DNA from 4 places in the Akkermansia sp. N21116 genome. Region 4 is predicted to be linked to each of the others. Evidence: riboswitches for the same ligand, from Rfam matches in the RefSeq annotation. Region 4 holds a riboswitch; each other region holds the start of a gene.

Region 1 (2,202 bases), 1.5 Mb from region 4:
AGCCCGTAAACTGTCGTGCCATGGCCCAGCACTTTGACGGTACCGTCGATGGAGCCGGTAATACCTATGCTGCCGTTTTCGGTGGAGATACCGTAGAGGCGGCCCGCCTTTTCCGGTTGGGGGGTGGCAACGATGATTTTCCCGCTAGCCTGGATGCCTCCCAGGGCGATATCTCCGGATTTGGCGTAAATTCCATAGCCGTACGCGGAGGCACCGGTAGTTTCGTTGTTGACGCTTGCGGTGATGGCTCCGGCTATAGAATCCCGGATGGAGATCCCGCCCGAGGTTGTAGCGATGGCATAAGCGTAGTTCCCGGATACTGAAGCACTGATCGATGCACTGGACGTGATGGTATCAATACTGATGGCACTGGAGGCACTGATCCCATAGGCATAATGTGCGGACGATGTTGCCGAAATGGTCGAACTGATCGTACCGATGGGTTGGGTATACCCGTAAGCTGTTATTGGAGAGGAATAATTTCCTGCTCCATCAACTACTAGCGGGGAGGTGATATCTTCTGCATGGGCAGACACGACCATGCCGGAAGCGGCAAGGGACAGGGCTAGTCCGCAGAGGATAGTTCTGGCACTGCGGCGGGAATGACTGGGCATTCCGGAGGAGCAGGCCGGTTCGTTCCCGAATGGGTACGAAAATGCGTCGTTACCTTTCAGGGAAGGTAACCCGTCATGATGAGCTTCAAGCAAGTGAAGCGCTGGAGTATAATTCATGGTTTGGTCTAGACTGCCGGAAAACCCGCCGGCGGTTAGTAATAACTCTCAGGCTGGCGATCTGGCTTCATGAATTCCTTGGCATGGAACCCACATACAGTGGCGGTACCGCTCCGGATTTGCACCGGATTCCCCATCTATTCCCTGTCCGTGCGACGGACTTCCCAGAGAGGAATGTCATGATAACGGATTTGACATCCGTTACAATCCTAAAGTAGAGAATGTATTATATTGCTGATTGTGAGTGATATGCGGGAATATGAATCATGCTGGACTATTTCCGGGAAATAGAATGGTAATTTCCGTGATATCCTGTGATTAAACCATGCGCAGGCTTCATCTGGCGGATGTCAAATACGCCCTCCAATCCAGCTGCCGTCAATTCCTGGAGAGGAATTGAAACCGGGAAATTTCTTCCAGAGACATGATATGCTCAATGCCACAGGCAACTTCATCCGCACGCGCTTCTTCCATGTCCATCTTGCTCATAAGAAATTCTTTCACCATGTTGTGGCAAGAGATGACGCGATCGGCTTGTTTCCGGCCTTCCCGGGTGAGCGTGATGGGGCAGTATTGTTCGTATGCCACCAGTCCCCGTTCTTTTAGTTGTTTCATGGCAAGCGAAACAGAAGGTTTTGTAACGGTCAACGCGTCGGATATATCTCCTACCGTGGCACATCCTTTTTCCAGCTCAATGTGGCGGATTGCTTCCAGATAGTCTTCCAGGCTGTTGCTCAGTTCCAGTGTGGAGATTTTTTTGCGCATGAGAACAAGTGTTAGGTTTATCTAACAACACTAGGGATCGAGACACTCGAAGTCAATTTTTTCTTCTGAAATCCATCTGAATATCGATGGAAACCGATCTTTCAAATGTCTTAAATTAGATTGAACTAATTTTTATTTCTGGAGAATTTTACTGCATGGATTACATATAAATATTTAATAATAATGGTATTATGTATTTGAAAAGAGAAGGGCGATCAAGGGTGTTTCAAAGGGGAGCGAGGAAAAGAGTTGACTAAATGTTAGCCAAAGCTAACTTTGCTGTGTTGCGTGACTCCTTCTCATGCGAAATCCGGGAAATTGCTGCTTTCGGTCTGATGCGGTGGAACCGGGTCAGCCATCCAAAGGGTGGATCGTGAGGAGGAGGAGCATAAGCGGCAAATACTATCAAAGAAACAGCACGAACTATGAAGACTAGCTACCTGATACCCGCCCTGATGACCTGTTCCGGCCTTTGCATGGTCGGCTTGGCATCGGCAGCCGTTTCCGACGTCGCTCCGGTAGTGGAGGACCTCGTCGAAGGCAAAGGCTCCATTCTGAATGACATTGATTTGTTCGGAGATGAATATGGCGATGAGAGTACACCCATACCCAATGATGCATTGACCAGGGCATTGACGGATTTGCACAAGAGCGCCTACGAGAAGGCTAGGTTGCAATTTGTGCTGGAGCAGGCATTTCTGTATAC
Region 2 (2,202 bases), 670 kb from region 4:
GCTACTCTCGGAAGCCATTCCACAAGCCATCTCTACCCCTCGGCATGGAAGCGAGTCCAGCGTAAGGGGCAGGAAGCCTATTCCACTCTGATCGACCGGGAAATCGGCAAGTCTCGGGAGTGGCTGCAGGCCAATTTTAATGTACCGATTGAATTCTACTGTTATCCCGGAGGGTATCATACGCCGGAAATGATCGAAAAACTGCCGACATACGGTTACGTGGGCGCTGTGACAGTCGTCCAGAGGAAGACCTTGCATGAAACGGACAATTGGCAGATTCCCCGTTACGTCGTATTTGGCAACAATCCGAGGATTTTTGCCAATGCCGTGACGTTCCATCCTTTGGGAGAATCGGGGGCTTCGGGGGTATCCGATTCCGGGGCAGGAAGCATATCGGTTGCCTCCATGTCTTCCTCATTGCTTCCTCCTCCTATGCAAACTGTTCAGCCTACTGCCAATGCCGTGATTGCGGATCTAGCTCCCGTCATATCGATTGATTTGAGTAATGAACGGGATGTAAATCCGGACTCTATTGTGATGATGATCAATGGATTGGGTAAAGTTCCCGCTTCCTATGATCCCGTCCGGAAAATGTATTCCTGGAAAGCGAACCGTCCGTTCCGTGTCGATACCGTGACCGTATTCGTATCCTGGAAAACCTTTTCTTCTTCCCAGCCTCAGAGTGTCCGGTGGCAATTCGGTGTGTCGGAACCCAAGTCTCATTATGTGCCGGCAAATGTTGTAAAGTGACACTCTCTTCAATTTGGTGTTGACCTTAGGAACAAAATTGTGTTGATTGCGGGCATGGGTTCGCCATGGAGCGGATCACAGACTTCTATGGAAGCCCGTGGCACGGGCAGGCAATAGATGGGGAATACCGGTGAAAATCCGGAGCTGTACCGCAACTGTAAACGGAAGCATGCTTTCGCAAGCCAGAAAACCAGCCATGGGAGTTGTCCTATTTGACCGGCGAAGTACCGGTTTTAAGGCGTTACAACTATGATATGCTATAGAAAAGCACTCGAAATGGGTGCTATTGCTGTCGGTCTGGCCCTTGTGGCTTCAGGCCAAGTCTCTCTCGGAGCGAATGCTGACAATCAGTCGGCAACCCAGCCAGCCGGTGCTCAGGAGCAGAAAACTGTACCTGCCCAGACTGTCGCCGTCTTACCGGAAATGACTGTTTCCTCCCACTATGTAGGAGTGCCATACACGTCTTCCGGCGTCTCTGTGAGTATTATTGATCCGAAGGCTTTCGAAGAACGCGGGATTGAAACTCTTTCCGGTGCTCTTGCCCGCACTCCTGGCGTGTATATGCTGGAAGACGGCAGTGTTGGTCAGCGTGGATCCATGGGATACATGACTGTTCGCGGTGTTAATTTGGCTGGCGGTACATCTTTGATGATCGACGGCATGCGCGTATCCGATGTGCGTAATGCCATGTCGTACGACAGTCTTGGTTCCGGCCCTGGACAACTTTATGGCCAGGGTAGCCTCTTTGACTTGGGTGGCGCGGAACTTGTCAAAGGACCTCAAGGGGCCGTCTACGGCAACAACTCGTATGCCGGCGTTTTGGCTCTTTCTACACCGGAAGGATCGGGCAAACCCTCCCTTTCCATTTTCAACGAGGCCGGTTCTTTTGGTTCCTATACGGGAACGGTGACGTCTCAGGGCAAAATCAAAAAACTGGGTTATTTTGTAGGAGTCGGTTTTGAAACGACCGAAAACGATCTTCATTATTTGGGGGCTTCCGGTCCTTATGCCTACCCCAATCCGGGACAAGCCAATAATTACGGTGATTTTCGCCAATGGCAGGAAGCTCTGCGCCTGACCTATGATATTAACAAGGACAACAAGTTGAGCTTGACCTACCGCCGGATGGATTCGCAATTGGACAATCCGAGTTTAGTTTATGGAGCAACAGGTTCGACTGTTGAGCGCGACCGTTTCGATATGCGCAGCAACTTGTTGACTGCAACGTTGGATTCCAACATCAACAAGATCTGGTCGACTACCTTCATGATGGGGTACTATGACCGCCATTTTAAGGATAACCTGATCGACGGAAACTCCTGGACGGATCACAGCAAGTTTCAGATGGAATGGCGTAATGCATTGACGTGGAATAGGGAATGGAAAACAATCCTTGGCATGGCCTGGGATCGTACGGATTACAACTGTTTGAATAATTACGTCGATATCGAC
Region 3 (2,202 bases), 690 kb from region 4:
CCACCCGGAATGGATCGACTTCCCTCGGGAAGGTAACAACTGGTCCTACCAATACTGCCGCCGCCAATGGTCGCTTGTCGACAATCCCTCTCTGAAATTCGACTTCCTCCGGGAATTCGATAAAGCCATGGTGCATATGGCGAAACAGAGTCGCCTGCTGACCGTTTCCAACGCCTACCCTCTCAACATCGACGAAACCAACCAGGTACTCGCCTTCCGCCGGGGCAAACTGATCTTCATCTTCAACTGGTCCGGCGACAAGGCCCTGCCCGACTATCTCCTGCCCGTTGATGAAGAAGGAGAATGGCGCATCATCCTTGACACCGATGACCTCCGCTTTGGCGGATTCGGGCGTCAGGATAACGCCATCCACCACTTCACCGCCAACGGTAAGCTCTCTCTCTACCTCCTTCCGCGCACCGCCATCGTCCTCCAGCGAACGGGAAGGTAAAAACATCTTTGCTCCGAATCATCACCAACCGTCTCAAATGGTTTTCATCATTTGAGACGGCTTTGTTTTTCCCGTAAAGAAGAAAATACCATCCAACACAGTTGACTTGGAGGCATGATTTCTCTATCACTTTCGCCAAGCAACGGGGAATTCCGTGAGAACCGGAAACAGTCGCGCTGCGGTATCGGGTTACGACTCTTCAAGGCGGTCACACGCTTAAGCCAGTCCCGCAAGGGGTGAAGGCGAAGAGAAGAAATGAAGCCCGGAGTCCGAATATCCGTTATGACCACATAGACTATTCAACGCATGATTGATCCAAACACTCTTCTGAAGAAGGGCTTACCTCCTTGTTTCGCCCTGTCGCCGTCACCCTGGGCACAGACTCTACCGCCATCGCTGACGAACCTTGCCGTTGTTGGTTAAGGGCTTTTGCAACCGACATTTTTTTGCTGGGTCTTCACCTCATGATTGAGGGGTTGCCTTGTCTGATTTCTTTATTCGTAAAACACCCGTTCTTTGAATCCCATTTTACCATGATCCTCCGCTTCTTCAAAACCCTTTGCATCCTCGCCACCGCCAGCCTTGGTACTTCCATGCTCCCCGCCCAGACTCCAATCGACCGGGACGGTCTCCTCATCGTCGCCTTCGGAACAAGCCATCAAAAAGCTTTGACGTCCTACACCAGTACGGAGAAAACACTCACAACCTGTTTCCCGGCAGATAAAACATCCTGGGCTTACACCTCCGACATCATCCGCCACAAGATCGCCAAAGAAGGCCGCCCTGTTCCGTCTATCCAGGAAAGCCTTAAAATGCTCTCGGACAAAGGCGTCAAAACCCTCTGCGTCCAGTCGCTCCACATGGCAGCCGGAGAAGAATTCTCCCAAATGGAACGCACGATTCAGCGTTATCTGGAGCACAATCCCGGGGCATTTGAAAAAGTTTTGATCGGTCGCCCCCTGCTGGAAAGCAACCGCGATATGCAGGAAGTGGTCACCGCCATCCTCACGGAGTTCCCTCAGGAACGCAAGGCAGACGAAGCCATTGTTCTGATGGGGCACGGTCAGAAGGAAGGCCGCGCCGACCTCGTGTTCGCTGCCGTGCAAACCGAGCTTCACCGGAAGGATCCCAAGGCATTCCTGGCCACAGTCGAAGGAACAACGGGGTTCGATTCCATCCTTGCCGAACTGAAGAAGCTCCAGAAACAGGGGCTCAAAACCGTATGGCTGGCACCTTTCATGATCGTTGCTGGCGACCACGCCACGAATGACCTCGCCGGAGACGAAGAAGACTCCTGGGCAAGCGTCCTGAAGAAGGAGGGCTTCGAAGTCAAATTGAACCTCAAGGGACTGGGCGAACTGCAAGGCATCCGTAATGTCTTTCTGCGCCACGCCCGCGAAACGACGGACAACATCCTGGTCGTCAAAAAAGGAATGAAAGAATAAACATCTATGCAACTCGGCACATTTTACGGCGTGGGCATCGGCCCCGGAAACCCAGAGTACCTGACGCTTCGTGCCGCAAGGGTTCTCGCGGAAGTAGACATCATCTTCACAGTAACGGGGCCCAACACGGAAACCAGCATTTCGTCCTCCGTTGTCGAATCGCTGGGAGCCATCAAGGGCACCATCGTCCCCCTGCTCTTCTCCATGTCGCGCGACAAGACGGATCGCGAGCTTCACATCGCTGCCAACGCCATGATTATTGCCCAACAGCTGGAGGAAGGCAAAAACTGTGCCTTTGCCACGCTG
Region 4 (2,202 bases):
TTGCTTGTAGAGGTAGCCGAGGCGGGCCAGGTTGATAGTGACGACGCCGATGGAGCCCGTCATTTCCGCAGAGCCGAACAGGCCTCCTCCGCGCTTGAGCAGTTCTCTCAGGTCGAGCTGCAGGCGGCAGCACATGGATCTTACGGCATCGGGTTTGTAGGCGCGTTCATCGGGAATTTTATTGCCGTTTTCGTCACGGGTATATTGACTGCCGATGAAGTTCTGGAAATAGGAAGAACCTATCTTGGCGGCATTTTCGAAGAGTAGGGGGACATTGGGGTTGTCCCAGTCGAAATCTTCCGTGATGTTGACGGTAGGGATGGGAAAGGTGAACGGTTGTCCGGTGCTGTCCCCTTCCGTGAGGACTTCGTAGAAAGCCTTGTTAATCAGGTCCATTTCCGGCTGGAAATGTTTGAACGTCATCTTCTCCGGAGATTCAGCCCCTCGTTCCCGGGCAAGAGCGTCAAGCCGGGGATCGTTGATTCCTTCAAGCAGGTGTTTACCTCCGCTGAAGGGGACTTGTTCGCGCAAGTCACGGGGTACCGTCCAGTCGATGGTTACATTGGTGAAGGGAGACTGTCCCCAGCGAGATGGCACGTTCAGGTTGTAAACGAATCCCCGTATGGCTTTTTTCAAGACCTGGAACGAGGGTTGATCTTTGAAGACATAGGGAGCCAGGAAGGTATCGAAGGAGCTGAAAGCCTGGGCTCCCGCCCATTCGCTTTGGAGGATTCCCAGGAAGTTTGCCATTTGTCCGAGAGCTTCCTTCAGATGTTTCGGGGGGCGGCTGTTCACTCGTGAACGGACGCCGTTGAACCCTTCGTTGAGAAGATTCCGCAGGCTCCAGCCGGCACAATAGCCTGTCAGACAGTCCAGATCGTGGATGTGGTAGTCACCGTTGCGATGGGCTGCTCCTTCCTCTTCCGAGTACACTTGGTCGAGCCAGTAATTGGCAATGACCTTGCCGGCGGTATTGTTGATCAGGCCGGCATTGGAATAGGTCGTGTTGGAGTTGGCCGCGATGCGCCAGTCCGTCCGTCCGATGTATTCTTCAACGGTTTGTTTGCAATCGACATAAGTATTGCCGTGGTAAATGCCTCCTATTTGTTCCCGCTGCATCTTGTGCAGGAAGCGGTAGGTGATAAAAGAACGAGCCGTCTCGAAACATCCGCACTTGAACAAGGTTCGTTCGATCAGATCCTGGACTTCTTCTACGGTTACGGATTCACGGGAACCCAGCGATGCGAGGACTCGGACATAGACGAAATCGTCATATTTTGTCCCGGAACTGTGGAAGGCTTTCCGGATTGCTTCCTCGATCTTGTATCCTTGGAAGCTCTCGGATTTACCGTTTCTTTTGATGATTGTGGAGACCATGCGGCGCAGATATTTGAAGGTGGCGTAAAAGACGCATCGCGCGGCATGTACACACGACATCCCCGGGAAGGGGATGGGGCGGGTACAAAAGAAAACAAATACAAAAAAGAATTGCGGAGGTGGGGATAGCTTGGAGGATCCATTCAGATTGCCTTTGCCGACCGGTTGCCGGAATTCCGATTCGTACGCGCATCCTTTCGCGAGATGGTGATACTATGGTTGCCCAGGTCGTCTTCTGGCTTCCGGTTCTTGACCATATTTTTCGGGATGAACTTCCCACTTCCTCTCGGGAGCAGTGTCCACTCCGGGATCAACCGGTTACAGCGGCGCGTCCGCGACGGATTTTCACCGTCTTCCGTTACCTGTGCTGGAACGGTTTCTACATCAATCAAGCGCGAGGATGCAAGAGAATTTTCTCATTTTGTATGTAAATATTATCATACATACAATATATTGTAGTCTATAGAGAAAACCTGACTTGAATTGTGTGAGGCGCATTTGGCGGTTTTATCGAAGTATGAACAACCGGATATTCGGGCGTAGGATAGGGATGAAAATCCGCTCCAAATGGGTCAACGCCTGTTCGGTACAGCAGAGTCCTCTTTCGATGGCGTCTTGAAAAAGAGAAGGGAAGGCTCCGTGTCCTCAATCGTTTTTATTATTTTTTGGATTTCGACGATTTTATCGAATTGCTTCTTCTGAGCATATTGGGCTTGTTGCTGGAGAATTGTTTTCAAATAAGCCTGCTTGATTTGTTCTCCCAGCTGCTCTTTCTGAATTGTGTAGGCCGTGGCAAGGCGGAGAACTTCCCGGGGAAGCTTTTCT

Evidence for each region. Region 4 has a riboswitch for cobalamin ahead of QET93_RS09170 (ribonucleoside triphosphate reductase). Riboswitches for the same ligand answer to the same signal wherever they lie in the genome.
Region 1: another riboswitch for cobalamin. It lies ahead of QET93_RS01305 (autotransporter outer membrane beta-barrel domain-containing protein); the one in region 4 lies ahead of QET93_RS09170 (ribonucleoside triphosphate reductase).
Region 2: another riboswitch for cobalamin. It lies ahead of QET93_RS06575 (TonB-dependent receptor); the one in region 4 lies ahead of QET93_RS09170 (ribonucleoside triphosphate reductase).
Region 3: another riboswitch for cobalamin. It lies ahead of QET93_RS11605 (sirohydrochlorin cobaltochelatase); the one in region 4 lies ahead of QET93_RS09170 (ribonucleoside triphosphate reductase).

Annotation. Positions count from the first base shown of each region.
Region 1 covers NZ_CP139035.1:331,645-333,846, reverse strand. Annotated here, with positions in the region: gene QET93_RS01305 (autotransporter outer membrane beta-barrel domain-containing protein) at 1-731, opposite strand, end outside; cobalamin riboswitch at 765-915, opposite strand; gene QET93_RS01300 (metal-dependent transcriptional regulator) at 1,110-1,496, opposite strand; gene QET93_RS01295 (carbohydrate porin) at 1,922-2,202, shown strand, end outside.
Region 2 covers NZ_CP139035.1:1,701,781-1,703,982, forward strand. Annotated here, with positions in the region: gene QET93_RS06570 (polysaccharide deacetylase family protein) at 1-750, shown strand, start outside; cobalamin riboswitch at 832-964, shown strand; gene QET93_RS06575 (TonB-dependent receptor) at 1,027-2,202, shown strand, end outside.
Region 3 covers NZ_CP139035.1:3,059,153-3,061,354, forward strand. Annotated here, with positions in the region: gene QET93_RS11600 (alpha amylase C-terminal domain-containing protein) at 1-451, shown strand, start outside; cobalamin riboswitch at 550-751, shown strand; gene QET93_RS11605 (sirohydrochlorin cobaltochelatase) at 985-1,896, shown strand; gene cobI (precorrin-2 C(20)-methyltransferase) at 1,903-2,202, shown strand, end outside.
Region 4 covers NZ_CP139035.1:2,373,183-2,375,384, reverse strand. Annotated here, with positions in the region: gene QET93_RS09170 (ribonucleoside triphosphate reductase) at 1-1,377, opposite strand, end outside; cobalamin riboswitch at 1,585-1,764, opposite strand; gene QET93_RS09165 (hypothetical protein) at 1,950-2,202, opposite strand, start outside.